3 regions of the Lactobacillus sp. M0396 genome follow, and region 2 is predicted to be linked to each of the others. Evidence: predicted binding sites of a transcription regulator. Region 2 holds the regulator's gene; each other region holds the start of a gene.
What was found. The regulator NrdR, encoded in region 2, represses ribonucleotide reductase genes. The targets are predictions, from matches to a motif close to ACACNATATATNGTGT.
Positions count from the first base shown of each region.

Region 1 (6,269 bases), on a different contig from region 2:
ATAGCACAAGAGACAACAATAATAATCTTTGGAGGTTAGATTTTATGACTAAAATTTATGCTTATGCCATTCGTAAAGATGAAGAACCATATGTACATGAATGGAAGGAAGCTCACAAGGATGTTGATGTTGATTTTACTGATCAACTTCTCACCCCTGAAACAGCTGAATTAGCTAAAGGTGCCGATGGTGTCGTAACTTACCAGCAACTAGATTACAAGGCTGATACTATTGAAGCTTTAGATAAATTAGGTATTCACAACTGGTCAATCCGTAACGTTGGTATTGACAATATTGACCTAAAGAAAGCTAAAGAACTTGGTTTTAAGATTACTAATGTGCCGGTATATTCACCAGATGCCATCGCTGAACACGCTGCTATCCAAGCTGCCAGAGTTTTGCGCCAAGACAAGGTTATGGACGAAAAAGTTGCTAAGCATGATCTGCGCTGGGCACCTACAATTGGTCGCGAAGTACGTGACCAAACTGTTGGTGTTGTAGGTACTGGTCATATTGGTCAAGTATTCATGAGAATTATGGAAGGCTTTGGCGCTAAGGTTATTGCCTACGATATCTTCAAGAACCCAGAATTAGAAAAGAAGGGATACTACGTTGATGACTTAGATGAACTTTACGCTAAGTCTGACGTTATTTCACTTCACGTTCCTGATACTCCAGAAAATGTTCACATGATTAACGATGATTCAATCAAGAAGATGAAGGATGGCGTTGTTATTGTCAACGTTTCCCGTGGACCATTAGTTGATACGGATGCAATTGTTCGCGGTCTTGACTCAGGTAAAGTTTTTGGCTTCGTAATGGATACTTACGAAAATGAAGTTGGTATTTTCAACAGTGACTTCAGTGGTAAGGACTTTCCTGACAAACGTTTAGCTGACTTGATTGCACGGCCAAATGTTTTGGTAACTCCACATACAGCCTTTTACACTACTCATGCTGTACGTAACATGGTTATCAAGGCTTTCGACAACAACTTGAAGCTAATTAAGGGTGAAAAAGCTGATACTCCAGTTGATTTAGACAAAGAGTTTTAGTCTCTTAACTTATTTCCCTTCTTAAATACACTTTATTGTCAAAAAAGACATCAGATAAAATTATCTGGTGTCTTTTTAATTGATTATTTTAATTAGCAGAAGCGTTTACCGCCTGAATCAGCGCGTTCCTAAACCCTTCTTCTTCAAGTTTTGTTACGCCTCTAATTGTCGAACCGCCCGGTGTTGTAACTTCATCTTTTAGCTCCTCGGGCAATTTTTTACTAGCGAGTGCTAACTTACTTGTGCCTAAAAGCATCTGGTTAATGATTTCGTATGATTCGGCTCGGTTAACTCCATTCTGTACTGCGGCATCACTTAGAGCTTCAACCATTAAATCAACATAGGCAGGTGTGCAACCAGCTACAGTACCATATATGCCCAACAAATTTTCAGGTACAACGTAAACAGTTCCCATTTGGGTAAAAATATTTTTGACAGTAGTGATTACTGCCGGCTTTTCATCAGGTACAAAACTGATAACTGTGATACCGGTACCGATTTGCACCGGTGTATTGGGCACAATTTTGCCAAAAGAAGTTTCTGCTGGCAACTTTTGATTAATTTGAGTCAGATCGCCACCACCAGTTGACAGAATAATGCCGTGATATTTTTGACCTAAATTTTTGATGATTGTTTCAGTGGCAGAACTACCTACTGCTACTATAACTGCTTGACAAGCATTAAAGTCCTCATAATTATTAATCAAACTTAAGTGAAGTTCAGCTGCCATTTTTTGAGCAGTGTGATGGCGTCCACCATTAAAGACATAAATGTCCTCACTGGGATTTTGAGCATTTAACAAGCCCTTAATAATCGCAGAGCCAATCTTACCAGCTCCAATAAATCCAATTTTCATCAGCAATCACCTTTTAAAAATCTGTTTGATCTGGATCATTTGCTACTTGGGCTGCCCCATGCAAACCATCGAGTTTTGCCATATCAGCCTCAGTAATAGTAAAGTTAAAGACCTGCAAATTAGCTTCTAGTCGCTCGCGATGAACTGATTTTGGTAGTGGAACGAAACCATGTTGCAATGACCAGCGTAATAAAACTTGTGCCGGACTCTTATCATAATTCTGCGCAATAGAAACTACCGTGTCATTAGCAAACAAACCACCTCTGCCCAGTGGTGAATATGCTTCGCTCAGAATACCAAGTTCTTTATTATAAGCCGTCACGTCTTCTTCCATATCACTAGGGTTAAGATAAATTTGATTAACGGCAGGACGAATCTTAGCAGTTTTCAGAAGTTCATCTAAGTGTTTACGTCTAAAGTTGGAGACGCCAATTGCACGAATCTTTCCCGCTTGAACTGCCTCTTCCATTGCCTGCCAACTTTCCGCATTCAATTCAGCCCAGTGATCACGCACCGGAGCCGGATTAGGCCAATGGATTAAGTACAAATCAAGATAATCTAAATCCAGTTTAGTTAAACTTTCATCAATTGCAGCTTTAGTTTTCTGGTAACCGTGATGATCATTCCATAACTTAGTCGTTACAAATAAGTCACTCCTATTGACCCCACTTAGTTTAATGCCCCGACCAATACTTTCCTCATTGCCGTAAGCAGCAGCCGTATCGATTAAGCGATAGCCAAGACTTAGCGCATCCTCGACGGTTTTTTGAGCAACTTCACCATCAGGAGTTTGCCAAGTTCCCAGTCCGATAACTGGTATTTTGACGCCATTATTTAATTCATAAGTGTCATGTAAAGATTGAATTTTACTAGTCATAATTTTTCACCTCTCACCAATATTATACCGAACTGAACTATATTCTACAGAAAAAGATAGTAATTACTGCAGCTGTTTTTGAAAGTCGCTTTTGAGTAAAGTTACAAATTGCGGATAAGTAGTTACTTCATACAGCGGATGCAGATTCATCTTATTCTTGCGCCTGCGGTGGTTATACCAAATGCTGTCAAAACCATACTTTTCTGCTCCTAATATGTCTGACTGCAGTCCGTCACCAAAAAAGACTGTATCTTCAGGACCAATATTGGTGTGAGCAAAAAAGTAATCAAAAATCCGGGTATCAGGTTTAGAAAAACCAGCTTCTTGCGATGTTACAATTAAGGAAAAATAGTCCTTAATTCCCGCTAATTCCAATCGATGCCTCTGCATAAAGGTCTCACCATTGCTTAAAACCGTTAAGCAATAATTTTGTTTACGGGCATAACGCAAAGTATCCACAACACCGGGCAACAATTTATGAGCCTTGCCAAAATACGAACGATATTCATTCATTATTTCTAAGCCATCAACTGCAATACCCAAATTTTCTTTAATAAAATTAGTAAAAGCCATCTCACTGAGCTGATCATAATTGATCTTGCCTTGTTCCAGCTTACGCCACAGTCCTTGATTATATGCATGGTAATCACGTTGCATCTCATCAGTTAACTGCCAATGATGTGCTTTAAAGAGACTATGCAAAGCAAAACTTTCTGTAGCAGCAAAGTCAATCAAAGTATCATCAACATCAAAAATTATTTGTTTATAACGCAAGCAATTTCTTCCTCTCCAAATATTCCTAAGAATATAATGCGTATTCACTAAAATTAGTGTGGAGATTCATTATAACAATATTTCACTGATAAAGGACATAATTAACTATTTTTAAATTTTGCTTACATTGCTACTGCTATTTCACAAAATAAGATATAATATCCTTTAATTTAAGCAAAAGGGGTGATTGGGCATGTTTACATTATTATTGATTTTGTTTCTCATTTGGCTTTTAGTCAAAATGGGAATTGGGATTGTCAAAATCCTGTTTTTCCTTTTAGCTTGTGCTCTTGCTTTCTTTTTCTTAATTCATCTATTTATTCCTGCAATCATTTTTCTAGGTTTAATCTTCCTTTTTTTCGCAGCAGTTAGGCATTAGTTTTACTTTAAAAAAATAAAGATATATTCAAGCATAATAAGTACTAGATTCAACTTATTGTGCTTTTTTGTTGCTCTGAATTCTATATGTTTTTTTATTACCCTCTATAACTTACTCGCACATCATTTAATGCTTTTCACTTGTGTTTAAGAGTAAACTTTGCTCTAGAAAATACAAGATATTGTGGTATAGTTCTAATTGTAGCCATAGATGATGTGTCTGTGGAACAATTTATCAATTTTAAGGAGTAACTTTGAACATGAAAAATACAAGCATAACCTTAGATCAGGGTTACATTGATCAAGTGAAACAAAATGTCACTCCCCATTGGGGAGAGCTTGGCTGGGTTACTTATAAAAGGACCTATGCCAGATGGCTTCCTGAAAAAAATCGTTCTGAAAATTGGGACGAAACGGTTAAACGCGTAATCGAGGGCAACATTAATTTGGATCCCCGTCTCAAAGATTCTCCTTCGACAGAAGTAGTCAACGAATTAACAAACGAAGCTAAGGATTTATTTAAACTGGTTTACGGTTTAGGTGCAACACCTTCTGGAAGAAACCTGTGGGTTTCTGGTACAGACTACCAAAAGCGCAATGGTGACTCTCTGAATAATTGCTGGTTCATAGCTATTCGGCCGCAAAAATATGGTGACAGTCATATAGTGCCAGATTATTTAGGCCAAGAACAAGAAGCCGTTTCAATGCCCTTTTCATTTCTTTTTGACCAATTAATGAAAGGCGGCGGCGTTGGCTTTTCTGTTGTGCAAGACAATATTAAAAAGATTCCTGCAGTTGATAATAAAATCGACTTGGCAGTCGTAATTGACAAAAAGAGTGCTTCATACGCAGATTCAGTTAAGTTGGGTGCGACTGACAAAGCTGAATGGGCTAAGCAAAATGAAGATAAGTCAGATTATATTTATTACAACTTGCCTGATACCCGCGAGGGCTGGATTTTAGCAAACGCTCGTCTAATTGATATGCACTTTAATCAAACCAATTCTGAAAATAAGACCAAACTGGTACTCGATATCAGCAGAATTCGTCCTTACGGAGCTAAAATTCACGGTTTTGGCGGCACTGCTTCTGGACCAATGCCATTGGTGGAAATGCTTTTTGATATTAACAACATCATTAACAACCGTGTTAACAGCAACTTAACCTCTGTTGATTGTACTGATATCTGCAATTTGATTGGTAAAACTGTTGTTGCCGGCAATGTCAGAAGGTCAGCAGAGCTCGCTTTAGGTACGAATACTGACCAAGACTTTATCACGATGAAACAAGATAAAGATAAACTCTACCACCACCGCTGGGCCTCAAATAACAGTGTAGCTATTGACTCTAACTTTAATGAATACGAACCAATAGCTAATGGTATTAGAGAAAACGGTGAACCCGGAATAGTTAACCTTGACTTATCTCGTAATTATGGCCGGATTATTGACGGCTATCAAAAAGATATTGATGGTGACGTTGAAGGTACTAACCCTTGCGGAGAAATTTCCTTGGGTAATGGTGAACCATGCAACCTGTTTGAAGTATTTCCATATATTGCAGAACAAGAAAATTGGGATCTGAAAGACGTTTTCAGATTAGCAACTCGTTTCGCTAAGCGGGTAACCTTCAGTGACTATGACTGGGAAATTTCTCGCAACATCATTTATAAGAACCGGAGAATTGGTGTTTCCATGTCAGGTATCCAAGACTGGCTGTTAAACGATTTGGGTCACCGCGTTGTTACCGGCTTTGAAGACAGTATTGATGAAGAAACTGGCGCAAAAATCAAGAAGCCAATTTACGATCCTCAAGGAATTAAAATGGTTACTGAAGCTTACCAAGCCGTCATCGATGCTGATAAAGAATACAGTAAGACTTTGAATTGTAATGAATCAATCAAGCACACAACTGTTAAGCCTTCAGGTACTGTTGCCAAACTGGCTGGAGCTTCTGAGGGAATGCACTTCCACTATGCCGGTTACCTCATTCAAAGAATCAGATTCCAAGCTTCTGATCCGCTGCTCAAAGCACTTGACGCTTGCGGTTACTATTCAGAACCAGATATATACTCACCAAACACGACTTGTGTTGAATTTCCATTACGTGCTGCTCACGCTGATAGTAAAAACTTCGCTTCAGCTGGCACAGTTTCAATTGAAGAACAGTTTGCAACGCAAGCATTCCTGCAAACTTACTGGTCAGATAATGCAGTCAGCTGTACCGTTACTTTCCAAAGCGACGAAGGCGACAAGATCACTTCACTCTTTAAACAATACCGTCATGTAATTAAGTCAACTTCACTGTTGCCATACTATGGCGGGTCACT
Region 1 covers NZ_JACFQE010000009.1:34,605-40,873, reverse strand. Annotated here, with positions in the region: gene H3T43_RS09105 (D-2-hydroxyacid dehydrogenase) at 45-1,055, shown strand; gene proC (pyrroline-5-carboxylate reductase) at 1,144-1,911, opposite strand; gene H3T43_RS09095 (aldo/keto reductase) at 1,925-2,788, opposite strand; gene H3T43_RS09090 (YjjG family noncanonical pyrimidine nucleotidase) at 2,852-3,562, opposite strand; gene nrdJ (ribonucleoside-triphosphate reductase, adenosylcobalamin-dependent) at 4,201-6,269, shown strand, end outside.
Region 1: a site for NrdR is predicted at 4,113-4,128, ahead of nrdJ (ribonucleoside-triphosphate reductase, adenosylcobalamin-dependent). Genes of this name have one in related genera too.

Region 2 (6,269 bases):
ACCTACTTCATGCCGTTCTTATCTTCAAAATTCTTGAAAAATTCTTTTAGCTCTGCGCTTGAGACATCAGATTTTACTTTTGGCTTTTGCTTGTTCCAATCAGTGCCCTTTTCAACCGTTTTTCTGGAAACAAATCTGTTATAGCGCTTGCTCTGCCTTTGTTCTTGGGTCTTTTTTCTCTTTGCCATATAATCTAAGGCCTGAGCACCAGTTTTAACACCATGTTGCAGCCAATCATGCAAAATTTTGTTTGCTAAGCGAAAAGAAATGTTGGGACCGCTTTTTAAACAAGCATATGTCAGAATATTAAGTAATTCCGCTGATATTCCCTTGTCATTATATAGACTGTCTAACACTTGATATTCACTCGCATCAACATAATCATTTTTCTCAGTTTTTAAATGATACAAAAACTGCGCTGGAGTATCAGCCTGTGCTTTCTGCAATAGCTTTTGTTCTTCTTGATTAAATTGACTATTACTCTCATCAAATTTGTCGGGTATTTTAGCCCTGTTTTGCAAATGCCTGCGAGTATCGCTGCCATGAATGCTGTTTGCAATAGTTTGCTTTATTTCTCGCATATTTAAATGATAGTCACCATGCAAGCATGGTATTGCCTCATCGACAAATTCCTGTTCTGAAAGCCCGTATATACGCATGACAGCTCGAATAGCTTCTCTATTCTGATCAATTTCGCTGCCAGCAATTTGATAAATTTCAAATTGCTGTTTCATAAAATCCCAGTCAATATTATCTTGATCATTGACAGTAGCATAATCGCTCGCAGAATAATTATTCTCTCGAGCAGCTTCTTTGACCTCAATTGAAGGATCTATTGCTTCTTGATCGGATAAATGGAAAACATCCATAAAGGAAGCAGAAATATTGGGTGCTCCCTTGATGCCACTTAATTCGCTCCGGTTTTGTTTAGCCTCTCTTGCAAACTCGTGACTTAATTTATTAAAAGCAGTTATACCAACTTTTTCTTTTAATAAACTAGCTAAAAGAGCAGTTGAAAAAAATTCACTGCTTGCTGGAACATTTTTAATTTCGAAACACAAAACATGACCCATGATCTTGTTGTCAAGCAAACTCGTTTGAATCAGACCAACAGCTTCAAGCTTATGCAACGCATTAAATAATTTTTTTATATCACAATCTGTCTGTTCTTGAAGAGTATAAATTCCCTTAGCATCAGAAAGCATTGCCTGTGCATTATAATCTTCATTCAAACTTAAATAGAGTGCTAAAGGAAGAGAGCCAATAAGAGGTTGATATAGTTTAATTAATATGCGCAAATCTTTGGGAAAAATATCCACCCTGTTGGTAATGAAAAAAGGCTGTTTGGGATTATTTGTCTCAAACATAATTAATTACCCTTTTCCCTTTTTGCAATCATATCTTCCATTGTTTTCATGAAGCTAGACATATCTTTAAATTCACGATAAATAGAAGCAAAACGAATATAAGCAACATCATCAATTGTTGCCAGCTCATCCATTACTAGTTGACCAATTTTTTTCGAAGAAATTTCGCTAACCCCCTGTTGTCTGACTTTGTTTTCTACATGATCGACTAGTTCTTCAAATTGTGTACTTGATATCGGCCGTTTTTGACCAGCCGCCATCACACCATGTAAAATTTTTTTTCGATTAAAAGGTTCGCGAGTACCATCATTCTTAATCACTAGTAAAGGAGTAGTTTCAACTCGTTCAAATGTGGTAAAACGAAAGCCGCAGTTTTCGCATTCACGCCGACGTCTGATCGCGCGATTTTCATCACTGGGTCGTGAATCAATGACTTTTGAGGCATTTTTATGACAATTAGGACATTCCATATAAGTCCTCCCCTTTTATGTTAAGAAGCAATTTTTCTAATTTCGATTTCAAATCTTGTTTTGTACCAGTATTATTAATTACAAAATCAGCCAATTTTTCTTTCTGGGACAAAGGCATTTGACTGCGAATACGCTTCAAGGCAGCACGCTCACTCAAATGATCCCTTAACATTAGCCTTTTCATTTGCAGTGATTCCGGTATTGCAATTAATAAGGTAAAATCGCAATATTTTTGACCATTTGATTCAAACAAAACCGGTGCATCCACAACAACCAAAGAATTTTTGTTCATGTTGTTTAGCGCAATTTTAGCTTGTATTTCTTGAAAAATCAATGGATGGGTAATTCCATTTAAAGCTTCAAGTTGTTTTTTATCGTTAAAAACAATCTGTCCTAACTCTGAACGATTAATTGATCTATCTGACTTAAGAATGCTTGTACCAAAATGTTTTAAAACCAGTTCATAGCCCTTTTCCTTTTCGTCCCTATTTAAAATATCGTGAGCAATTTGATCGCAGTCTATAACCGGTATTTGTTTATCTCTAAAAAAAACATCTGCAGTACTTTTACCACTTGCTATCCCACCGGTTAAGCCTAAAATCTTTGTCATTTATAAATCACCTGACACTTAGGGCAAAAAGTAGTTCCTCGTCCATTTACCTTAATTTTCTCAAGAGGTGTGCCACAACGCACACAAGGCTCGCCTTTATGTCCATATACTTGCAACATTTTTTGAAAACCTCCTGTCTTCCCGTTCGCATCCAGATAGGTATGAACTGTAGTACCTCTTTCAGCAATTGCCAATTCTATTAACGAATTAATATTGTCGTGTAATTGCTCTATCTTTTCTGCTGGAATGGCATTGGCTTGACTTAACGGGTGAATTTTTGTTTCCCACAAAACCTCGTCAACATAGATATTGCCCAAACCTGCAACAATAGATTGGTCAAGGAGTGTGTTTTTAATATTTTTCTTTTTACGCGCTAAACCATTTTGTAGATACGAAACGGTAAAAGTTGCTGAATTAGGTTCAACACCTAATTTGCCAATACCAGTTTTTTCCCTTTCAGTCCCCGTCTTAATCAGCTGCATTCGGCCAAACTTACGCACATCATTATAGCGCAATGCTGAATTATCTTTAAAAACAATTTGCACGTGGTCGTGTTTGTCCTTTTTAGTATTTATTTTGACTAAACGATATTTACCTTCCATGCGTAAATGAGACACTATTGTTAAATTGTCACTGAGACGAATAAGCAAATATTTAGCGTAACGATCTATATTTTCTATCTTTTTTCCAGTTAGCTGTTTTGCAAATTCTTTAGCATCTCCGGTAATAATTTTTGGGTACCATACAGTTACTTCTTTTATTGTTTTTCCTTTGATAAGAGGAAGAAGTGTTCGCCTAACAGTTTCAACTTCCGGCATTTCAGGCATTAAAATTACTCCTTACTTCGCATCAAACCAGTTGTGGCCATATCCAGAGTCAGCTACAAGAGGTATATCAAGTCTTACAGCGGATTGCATAACTTCAGGCACAATTTTTTTGATTGTTTCCAATTCATCTTTTGGTACATCAAAAATCAATTCATCATGAACCTGGACTACCATTTTTGTCCTGAGATGCATGTCATCCAATTTTTTCTGCATGTTAATCATTGCTATTTTAATAATATCTGCAGCTGAACCTTGAATAGGGGAATTGATGGCTGTTCTTTCTGCAAAAGAACGAACATTGTAATTTTTGGCATGAATATCTGGTAAATAACGTCTTCTATGCATAATTGTTTCCGCATAGCCTTTTTCACGTGCCACTTGCACAGCTTTATTCATATATTCTTTAACTTGTGGATATTGTTCAAAGTAATTGTCAATAAATTCCTTTGCCTGTTTCCTGCTAATATTAAGATTCTTAGACAAACCATAATCAGAAATGCCATAAACTATACCGAAATTAACTGCCTTAGCTCTGCGACGCATTAGCGGAGTCACGTCATCGGTTGACTTAAGATGAAAAATGCGCATTGCGGTATGAGCATGAATGTCATAACCTGTTTTAAAGGCTTCCTGCATCTGCTCATCACCAGAAACTTGTGCTAGTACCCGCAATTCAATTTGAGAATAATCACATGAAAAAATATAGCCGTCAGGTTCGCTAGGCACAAAAGCTTTTCTAATTTGCTTGCCCTCTTCTGTCCTAGTTGGAATATTTTGTAAATTAGGGTCGACTGAGGATAAACGGCCTGTTGCAGTTAACGTTTGTAAGTACCTGGTATGAACGCGACCATCTTTTTGGATAACATCTAATAAACCATTAACATAGGTAGATTGGATTTTAGCAATCTGCCGGTAAGTCAGTATTTGTCCAATAATTGGGTTTTCATCTTTTAACTGATTTAAAACATCAACAGATGTTGAATAACCAGTCTTAGTCTTTTTAATTGGTTTTAAGCCCATTTTTTCGAACAAAATATGGCCTAATTGTTTTGGAGAATTAATATTAAATTCTTCGCCAGCTTCATCATAGATTTGTTGTTCCATTTTCTTAAGGTCAACAGCAAACTCATCTTGCAGCTCAGTTAAGGTACTAGCTTGTACCTTAATACCATTTATTTCCATGACAGATAAAACTCTTGCAACTGGTATTTCAATGTTGGCATAAAGATCATCCTGCTCGTGCTCTTTTAGTTTTGCCAGTAATGTATCTTTTAGATTTTCTATTGCCTCAATTTTACCAGCTAGATGGCTAAACAAAACTTGATCATTTTTTGGAATATGAACGCTTTTGCCTTTACCGTATACCTCATAATCGCTTTTAACAGAATTATCACCATACATCCGGCATATTTCACCCATATCGTCTGAATTATTTTCATTATTAATCAAATATGAAGCAAGAAGCATGTCATAGTCAATGCCACGGGCGTGAATACCCAAACGATTTAACCCAACTGTTGTTCGCTTTAGATCAAACACATTTTTAGTAATTTGCTTATCTTCAAGCATACTTTTAAGTTTAGCTTCTTTTAACAGATCGACATTGCGGCTAATATATATTTGTTTATCTACCTTAATGGCAAAACCGACAAAATCAGCTAAATGATAATTAGCACCAAGCATTCCCAGATAAAAAGTAATAGTTTGTCCATCAGTAACAGCAAAATTATTGATGTCATTTTCTTTAAGTTCAGTAAAATCAACTACTTTATCATTATCATTTGTTTTTTCAGATTGATCTTGTGGTTGATTTTCTCCGTCGGGATTTAATTCACTCAAGAATTTACGAAAGTTCATCTTTTCATAGAATCTGCGCAATTTCTGATAGTCAATAGGACGCCTTTTAACATCATCGATCCCAATGGTTAAAGGAGCATGACGATCAATAGTAGCTAATTTTTTGCCTAAAAGAGCCTTATCCTTATCATTGATAAGGTTTTCTTTCATTTTAGATGGCTTCATATCATCTATATGATCATAAAGATTTTCAACCGTACCATATTCCTGAATAAGTTGTGAAGCTTTTTTTGGCCCAATTTTAGTTACTCCAGGATAATTATCAGAATTATCTCCCATAAGGGCTTTCATATCAATAAATTCAGTTGGAGTAACACCATTAACTTTTTTCATATGTTCAGGTGTATAAGCTTCTAAGTTTAGTACCCCTGATTTAGTGACCATAACTGTGGTTTGCGGTGATGCCAGTTGAGTCAAATCTTTATCACCTGTAACTACCGTAACTTTAAAGCCTTCTTTTTCACCAATAGTTACGAAAGTTCCTATGATGTCATCGGCTTCATAGTTATCGAGCTCATATGTAGACAAACCCAAGTCATGCAAGAGCTCCTGAATGTATGGCAGTTGTTCAGATAATTCTGAGGGAGTCTTTTGTCTGCCACCTTTGTAGTCTGCGTACATCTTATTTCTAAAGGTAGTTTTACCTGCATCAAAAGCAACCAAAACATGATCGGGTTCGACATCATTTAGCACGACATCAAGCATATTTTTAAATGTGTAAATGGCATTAGTATGCAATCCTTCAGGATTTCTGAAATTTTCAAGTTGGCGATATAGTGCATAAAAAGCACGAAAAGCAACTGAATTACCATCAATTAAAAGTAATTTTTTATCAGCCATTAGATCTCCTTACAATTAAACCAAGTTTCTTTATTTAACTACCATTTTAACAGTTTTTGCACGGATCTTGCACAATACTGTTTTTATAACAAACAGGTTAAACATCATTTATCTACTTTAGATTAATAATTTAGTTCTTGCTTATTACTCTTTATGTATAGAATTTTTAGAACTTTCTTTAAACAAAAACATCAAACTCCTGTTAAGTTTGATGTTTTTATATTAAATAACTTTTATATTTTAGTTACGGACAAATAATCTTTGTTTCTTTAGCAATCTGCGAATTATTATCATTAGA
Region 2 covers NZ_JACFQE010000001.1:414,673-420,941, forward strand. Annotated here, with positions in the region: gene H3T43_RS01970 (DnaD domain protein) at 3-1,367, opposite strand; gene nrdR (transcriptional regulator NrdR) at 1,370-1,837, opposite strand; gene coaE (dephospho-CoA kinase) at 1,824-2,447, opposite strand; gene mutM (DNA-formamidopyrimidine glycosylase) at 2,444-3,274, opposite strand; gene polA (DNA polymerase I) at 3,287-5,971, opposite strand; gene H3T43_RS01995 (DeoR/GlpR family DNA-binding transcription regulator) at 6,216-6,269, opposite strand, start outside.

Region 3 (6,269 bases), on a different contig from region 2:
TTAATCAGTGCATTAGAAAAGGACATTTCTGTAATGTAATTAACCCGAGCCTGTCCGGTCTTATCTGATACCGCAAGAACTATTTTATTGAGCAATTTTTGCTGACCAAGCGTGAGCAGGTTGACAAAGCCCTCAAGAACATCGGTTATTTTTGACGTTAATACCTCATTTTGCTTGCTTTGTTTTTGTGATAATTCCTCCAGCTTTTTCTTAAAAAGACGGGGAAATAAAATCATAATAACAGCAAAAACCAAAGTGGTTACAAATAAGAGTGGATGGTAAAAAAACAGGATGACACTGGCAATAATGCCTAGGAGTGCGCTACTAAATGTTTGCTCTAAACTGAAAAAGCCATCTTGATTAATTTGGTTTATATCGTTAGTAAACCAGGAAACATAATCAGCTTCCGTGTGTTTGTTAAAGCCTTCATACTCTTGACGGCCAATTATATGGGCTAATGCGCTCCTAATGGAATTATCGACAGCCTTGATGATTACAGCGGAATACCGTGAACTACAAAAAAAGAAAATCAGAAAAAAGCCCCAGCTAAGCAAGTTTAAACCTGTATCAACAATAAAGCCGTTTAAATTATGCTGAGTCAAAGCAGTAAGTGCATTACCTTTAAAAATGCTGGCAGCAATTTGTGCTAAATTCCGGCCAAAATAGAAAATGGCCAGAATTACATACATGCCTGAATTACGTTTAATGTAGGCCCAAAGCGAAAATTTTGTTATAGTATCGTCCATGATTTACTTCCTGTCAAAACATCTATTTTTAGAGCTAATACTAAAATGACATATCTTCCTGAGAGAAACAGTTTGCAAAGAACATTAATCTTTGACCTATTTCAAAGCTGCAGGCTCTCAAATAATTTAATTATTGTGGGCTTTAGCATTCCTTCTAAAAATCCCCTAAGTACCAATTACGGCCTGAAACATACTAATTTGCCCTTTTTATTTGAAGCATTTTCTACTATCTTTATAATTTATTTATCATTTTATGGTTTTTATAATATAAAAGCAATCTATTTTTAATTTTTATATTTAGAATTATTTCTTCGCAACAGTATATAAATAGTGCAACTGCTTTATATTCTTAAAAAAATTTTGTTTCATAGTTGAGATATCATTATCATGTTTTAATTGAATTAAATTATACAACTGCTTTCAGCTTCGTTTGCTTTAACAATAAAAAAGCTAAATGCAAGCTGTACGGCTTGCTATAGAATAAATATTTCCATCATGCTCTAACTCTATTGCAAGTTAATAACTATTAGTTTAATTTTGAGGATTTATTTTAGTTTCACGTGTAACACAGTTTAAAATCATAAGTTCAAATTTTCAATTTTGACAATATCTACAACTTTTTACTTCTGTATTATACAAAATCACTTGACTTTTTCACTACAATTTAAATTTACTTTTTCCTTGTCTACCACTATATCTCGTATTAAACTAAATAAGAATCTATATATTGTATTTAAGAAAGAACGTGATCCAAGTTATTGTTTTAAGTGGGCCAATTGGAGCCGGTAAATCCAGTTTAACTAGTATTTTAGCTGAGCACTTAGGTACACAAGCCTTTTACGAGGGAGTTGATAATAATCCTGTTCTTCCTTTATATTACCAAGACATGAAACGCTATACTTTTTTGCTCAACATCTACTTGCTTAACCACCGTTTAGCACAAATTAACCAGGCAATTCTAGAAAAAAACAGTGTTTCTGATCGTTCGATTTATGAAGATGCACTATTTTTCAAAATGAATGCAGATAGTAAAGTGGCAGACCCTACTGAATTTAAAATATATGATAGTTTGCTAGAAAATATGATGGAAGACACGCCGGGCAATCCTAGCAAAAAACCCGATTTACTAATCTACATTCATGTTTCCCTGGATACTATGCTTAAGCGCATTAAAAAACGTGGACGTTCATTTGAGCAAATCAGTACAGATCCCAGTTTAAAAGATTACTATGCCAGGCTAATTAAGTATTACGAGCCTTGGTACGAAAAATATGATGCATCTCCTAAGATCAAAATTGATGGCGATAAATATGATTTCATTTGCGATGAAGATGCCAAAAAAGAAGTTTTAAGTCAAATTGATGACAAGTTGCATGCAATAGGCAATTTAGAATAGAGAAGGAACGTGATGACAGTTATTGTTTTAAGCGGGCCAATTGGAGCCGGTAAATCCAGTTTAACCAGTATTTTAGCTAAGTATTTAGGAACTAAACCTTTTTATGAAAGTGTTGATAACAATCCTGTATTGCCACTTTTTTATGCTGATCCTAAAAAATATGCATTTCTACTCCAAGTGTTTTTCCTAAACACTCGTTTTCGTAGTATCAAGGATGCATTAACCGATGATAATAACGTTCTTGATCGTTCAATTTATGAAGATGCCCTTTTCTTCCAAATGAATGCAGACATTGGTCGGGCTACTAAAGAAGAAGTTGATACATATTATGAACTGCTCAATAATATGATGGGTGAACTTAAGCACATGCCAAAGAAAAATCCTGATTTGCTTGTTCATATTAAGGTTTCATATGACACTATGATTAAAAGGATTCAAAAACGAGGACGTCCTTATGAACAGCTGAGCTACGACGCAACGCTGGAAGATTACTATAAGAGACTTTTGCGTTACTACAAACCCTGGTATGAAAAATACGATTACTCTCCTAAAATAGAAATAGATGGTGACAAACTAGACTTCATTACTGATGATCATGCTAGAGAAATTGTACTAGATCAAATCGTTGCCAAGTTAAAAGAAATGGGCAAACTACCTAAGTCTTGGGACAAGTCTACAGCTATTCAAATCGAGCAACAATAAATCATTTTAAAGAGTCATTAGCTACAGCTAGTGGCTTTTTTCATGTCATGCTTATTAAACTAACTATCAGCAAATTACAAATTTCTATATTAATTAAATAAAATTTCGAAAACTATGTTATGATTAAAACATATATTTTTTCACATATTTTTTTAATCAATTTATATAATTTAGCTGGTATTAAAAGAGTTGCCCTATTAGTCTCTCTAATCAAATTAATTTCAGTAAAAAGGAGAAAAAATGAACTATATCCTTTCAATTATGCCCTCTTTAATTTCAGGTGCAAAGATGACATTAATTTTATTCTTTTGGACTTTGATTGTTTCTATTCCTTTGGGAATTATAGTCAGCCTAGGCTTGCTTTCGCATTTTAAGCCCTTAAGGTTAATCTTAAAATTTTACATTTGGATTATGCGGGGTACCCCTCTTTTGCTGCAATTAATTTTTATTTTCTATGGTTTGCCTATAGTCGGCATCATTTTTGAACGCTATGATGCAGCACTTTTCGCTTTTATTTTAAACTATACGGCATATTTTGCTGAGATATTCCGTGGTGGCTTTCAATCAATCCCTGTAGGTCAATACGAAAGTGCTCGCGTTTTAAGATTAAATTACTGGCAAACAATGACCCATATTATTATTCCTCAGGTCAGCAAAATAGTTATACCTTCAATTGGCAATGAAGTGATCAACTTAGTTAAAGATACTTCTTTAGTCTATGTCATTGGTTTGGGTGAACTCTTACGTGCTGGCAATGTTGCTACAGCAAGAGATGTAACGCTAATTCCTTTAGTGATAGTCGGTATAATATATCTATTAATGACAGGTATCGCATCATTTTTGCTGAAAAAAATTGAACACAATTTTGCAAAGTGGAAGTAAATTAGGGGAAACAATACTATGTTAGAACTTAAAAACATTACTAAAAAATTTGGCTCTCGTACGATTTTAAACAAGTTAAACTTAACTATTCCTGACAGACAAATTTTAGCCATTGTAGGACCATCTGGAGCAGGAAAAACTACTTTGCTGCGCTGCTTAAGTGGTTTAGAAAAAATTGATTCCGGTGATTTTTTGTGGGATGGGCAAAAGTTTGACCCAGCCGCTCCTGATAGCAAAAGTCATATTATCGGAGTAGTTTTTCAAAGCTATGAGCTTTTCCCCAATTTAACTGTAATCGAAAATATTACTTTGGCACCAACACTAGTTTTAAAAGAAAGTACAGATCAGGCACAAGCCCGTGCGCGAAAATTGCTTAAACAACTAGATTTAATTGGTAAAGAACAGCTCTATCCCTATCAGCTTTCTGGAGGTCAGCAACAAAGAGTAGCTATTGTACGTGCTCTAGCAATGGAACCCCATATTCTATGTTATGACGAACCCACTTCTGCTTTAGATCCTGCTTTAAGAACAAAAGTCGGAGAAATAATTTTAAAACTTAAAAATAATAACAACATGACGCAAATTATTGTCACTCATGACATGGAATTTGCCAGTCAAGTGGCTGATCAGGTATTCAAAGTAAAAGCATTAGATGATAAGAAGGTAATATAAGTGAAAACAAAGCGCCTCTTAGCCCTCATAACAACGCTCATCTGTACTTTATTTATCTCTGCCTGCAGTGGCATATCAGTTAATAGAAAAGCTAATGCAGTTGACAACTGGTCTCATATAAAGCAACGCGGCTATGTTACAGTTGGTGTAGATGATACTTTTGTGCCCATGGACTTTAGACAAAAAAATGGTCAGTTAATTGGTTACGACGTTGATCTCGCAAATGCTGTTTTTAAACAATATGGTATTAACGTCAGTTTTCAAACAATTGACTGGTCCATGAATACTACCGAATTAAAAAACGGCACAATTGATCTTATATGGAATGGTTTTAGCAAAAACCCAGAGCGTGAAGCTAAGGTAAGTTTTAGTAAAACTTACCTATATACTTCTCAGGTATTAGTAAGTCTTAAAAAGAATAAAATTAATACCATTGCCGCAATGAAAAATAAGACTTTGGGCGTTCAAACTGGCTCTTCCGGCTATAATGACGTAATGAAATATCCGAAAGTTTTTAAAAATCATATTAAAAATCAGGATCCTATCCTTTATGATTCCTTCACTAATGCATTTATAGATCTAAATGCAGGTCGCATCCAAGGCTTGCTGATAGATAGCACCTATGCAAATTATTACATTTCACGGCAAAAACACCCGGAAAACTTTACTGAGATCGAAAGTCCTTTTCCAAAAGAAGAATTTGGTGTAGGCATGAGAAAAAGCGACTTAACCTTGCATAAGAAAATCAATTATGCCTTAGAAAAGCTGGCAAAAAATGGCACTTTAACAAAGATTAATCACAAATGGTTTGGTAACAAAGCTGAATCCCCTTTACTTCAAACAAAAAAGGATTAATTTAAATTGTCAAGTATTGCAGCTATTCCATCGTGATTGTTATCTAAAGTAGTTTTAAATTTCTTTTTCAAATCTTGTGGTGCATTCCCCATTATTACAGGATGACCAACTGATTGAAGCATTTTTTCATCATTATAATTATCTCCAAAAGCCCAGCACCTTTTTAGTTCTATGCCAAAAGACTGGGCTATTACTTTTGCTCCCTGACCTTTAGAAACTCGTTTAACAACAACCTCTAACAAATTTGCGGCAGATTTCACTATATAGAATTCTGGATAAAGCTTTCTAAGTTCCTGTTGAGTATCATCTAATAAGCTTGGTGTTCCCATGAGCAAAATTTTATGTACATTCTCAAGACGTTTTATTTCAGTAATTGAACTGGGTTGTGCTTTAAATTTAACAATTTTTTCTTCATTTTCAACCAAATTATTATTATTACCTGGGAAATAATACCAATTATCATCGCTATAAACATTCCACACCACGCCATTATTCTGACGTTCTATATAAGCACAAATGCTTGCAGCTTTTGAAGAAGACATGAAATGCGAAGCGAGAACGTGACCCTTTTCATCCAAAACCAATGCTCCATTGTATGCGACCATCGGACATGATCTAGTAATTTCTCCTACAACAGACATGATTGCCTTTGGCATACGTGCAGAAACTGGTACAAATACATTGCCTTTAATAAGCTGCTTACGAATAGCAAGTTTAGTCTTCGGTGTAACTTCTTGCTTTGAGTTGATTAATGTGCCGTCTATATCCGAAAAAATTAGTATTCCCATTTTTTCTCCTAACAGGATGTATAATCCGCTACTGATTTATGTTTATTTTACCGATTAAAGCATTAGTTGGTCAATTTAATCAAACGTGCTTTTATTTGCAAATTGTATTTATTTTACTATATTTTTACACATATAATTCGTATTTACATTACTTTAAATGAATGATAAACTGTTAAAGGCGTTAAATTTAATGTAAAACGCGAACAATATTTTTAGGAGAGGTTAGAT
Region 3 covers NZ_JACFQE010000002.1:273,770-280,038, forward strand. Annotated here, with positions in the region: gene H3T43_RS03800 (ABC transporter ATP-binding protein) at 1-746, opposite strand, end outside; gene H3T43_RS03805 (deoxynucleoside kinase) at 1,492-2,142, shown strand; gene H3T43_RS03810 (deoxynucleoside kinase) at 2,155-2,844, shown strand; gene H3T43_RS03815 (amino acid ABC transporter permease) at 3,085-3,726, shown strand; gene H3T43_RS03820 (amino acid ABC transporter ATP-binding protein) at 3,745-4,398, shown strand; gene H3T43_RS03825 (amino acid ABC transporter substrate-binding protein) at 4,399-5,253, shown strand; gene H3T43_RS03830 (Cof-type HAD-IIB family hydrolase) at 5,250-6,041, opposite strand; gene H3T43_RS03835 (NCS2 family permease) at 6,268-6,269, shown strand, end outside.
Region 3: a site for NrdR is predicted at 1,435-1,450, ahead of H3T43_RS03805 (deoxynucleoside kinase). Genes of this name have one in related genera too.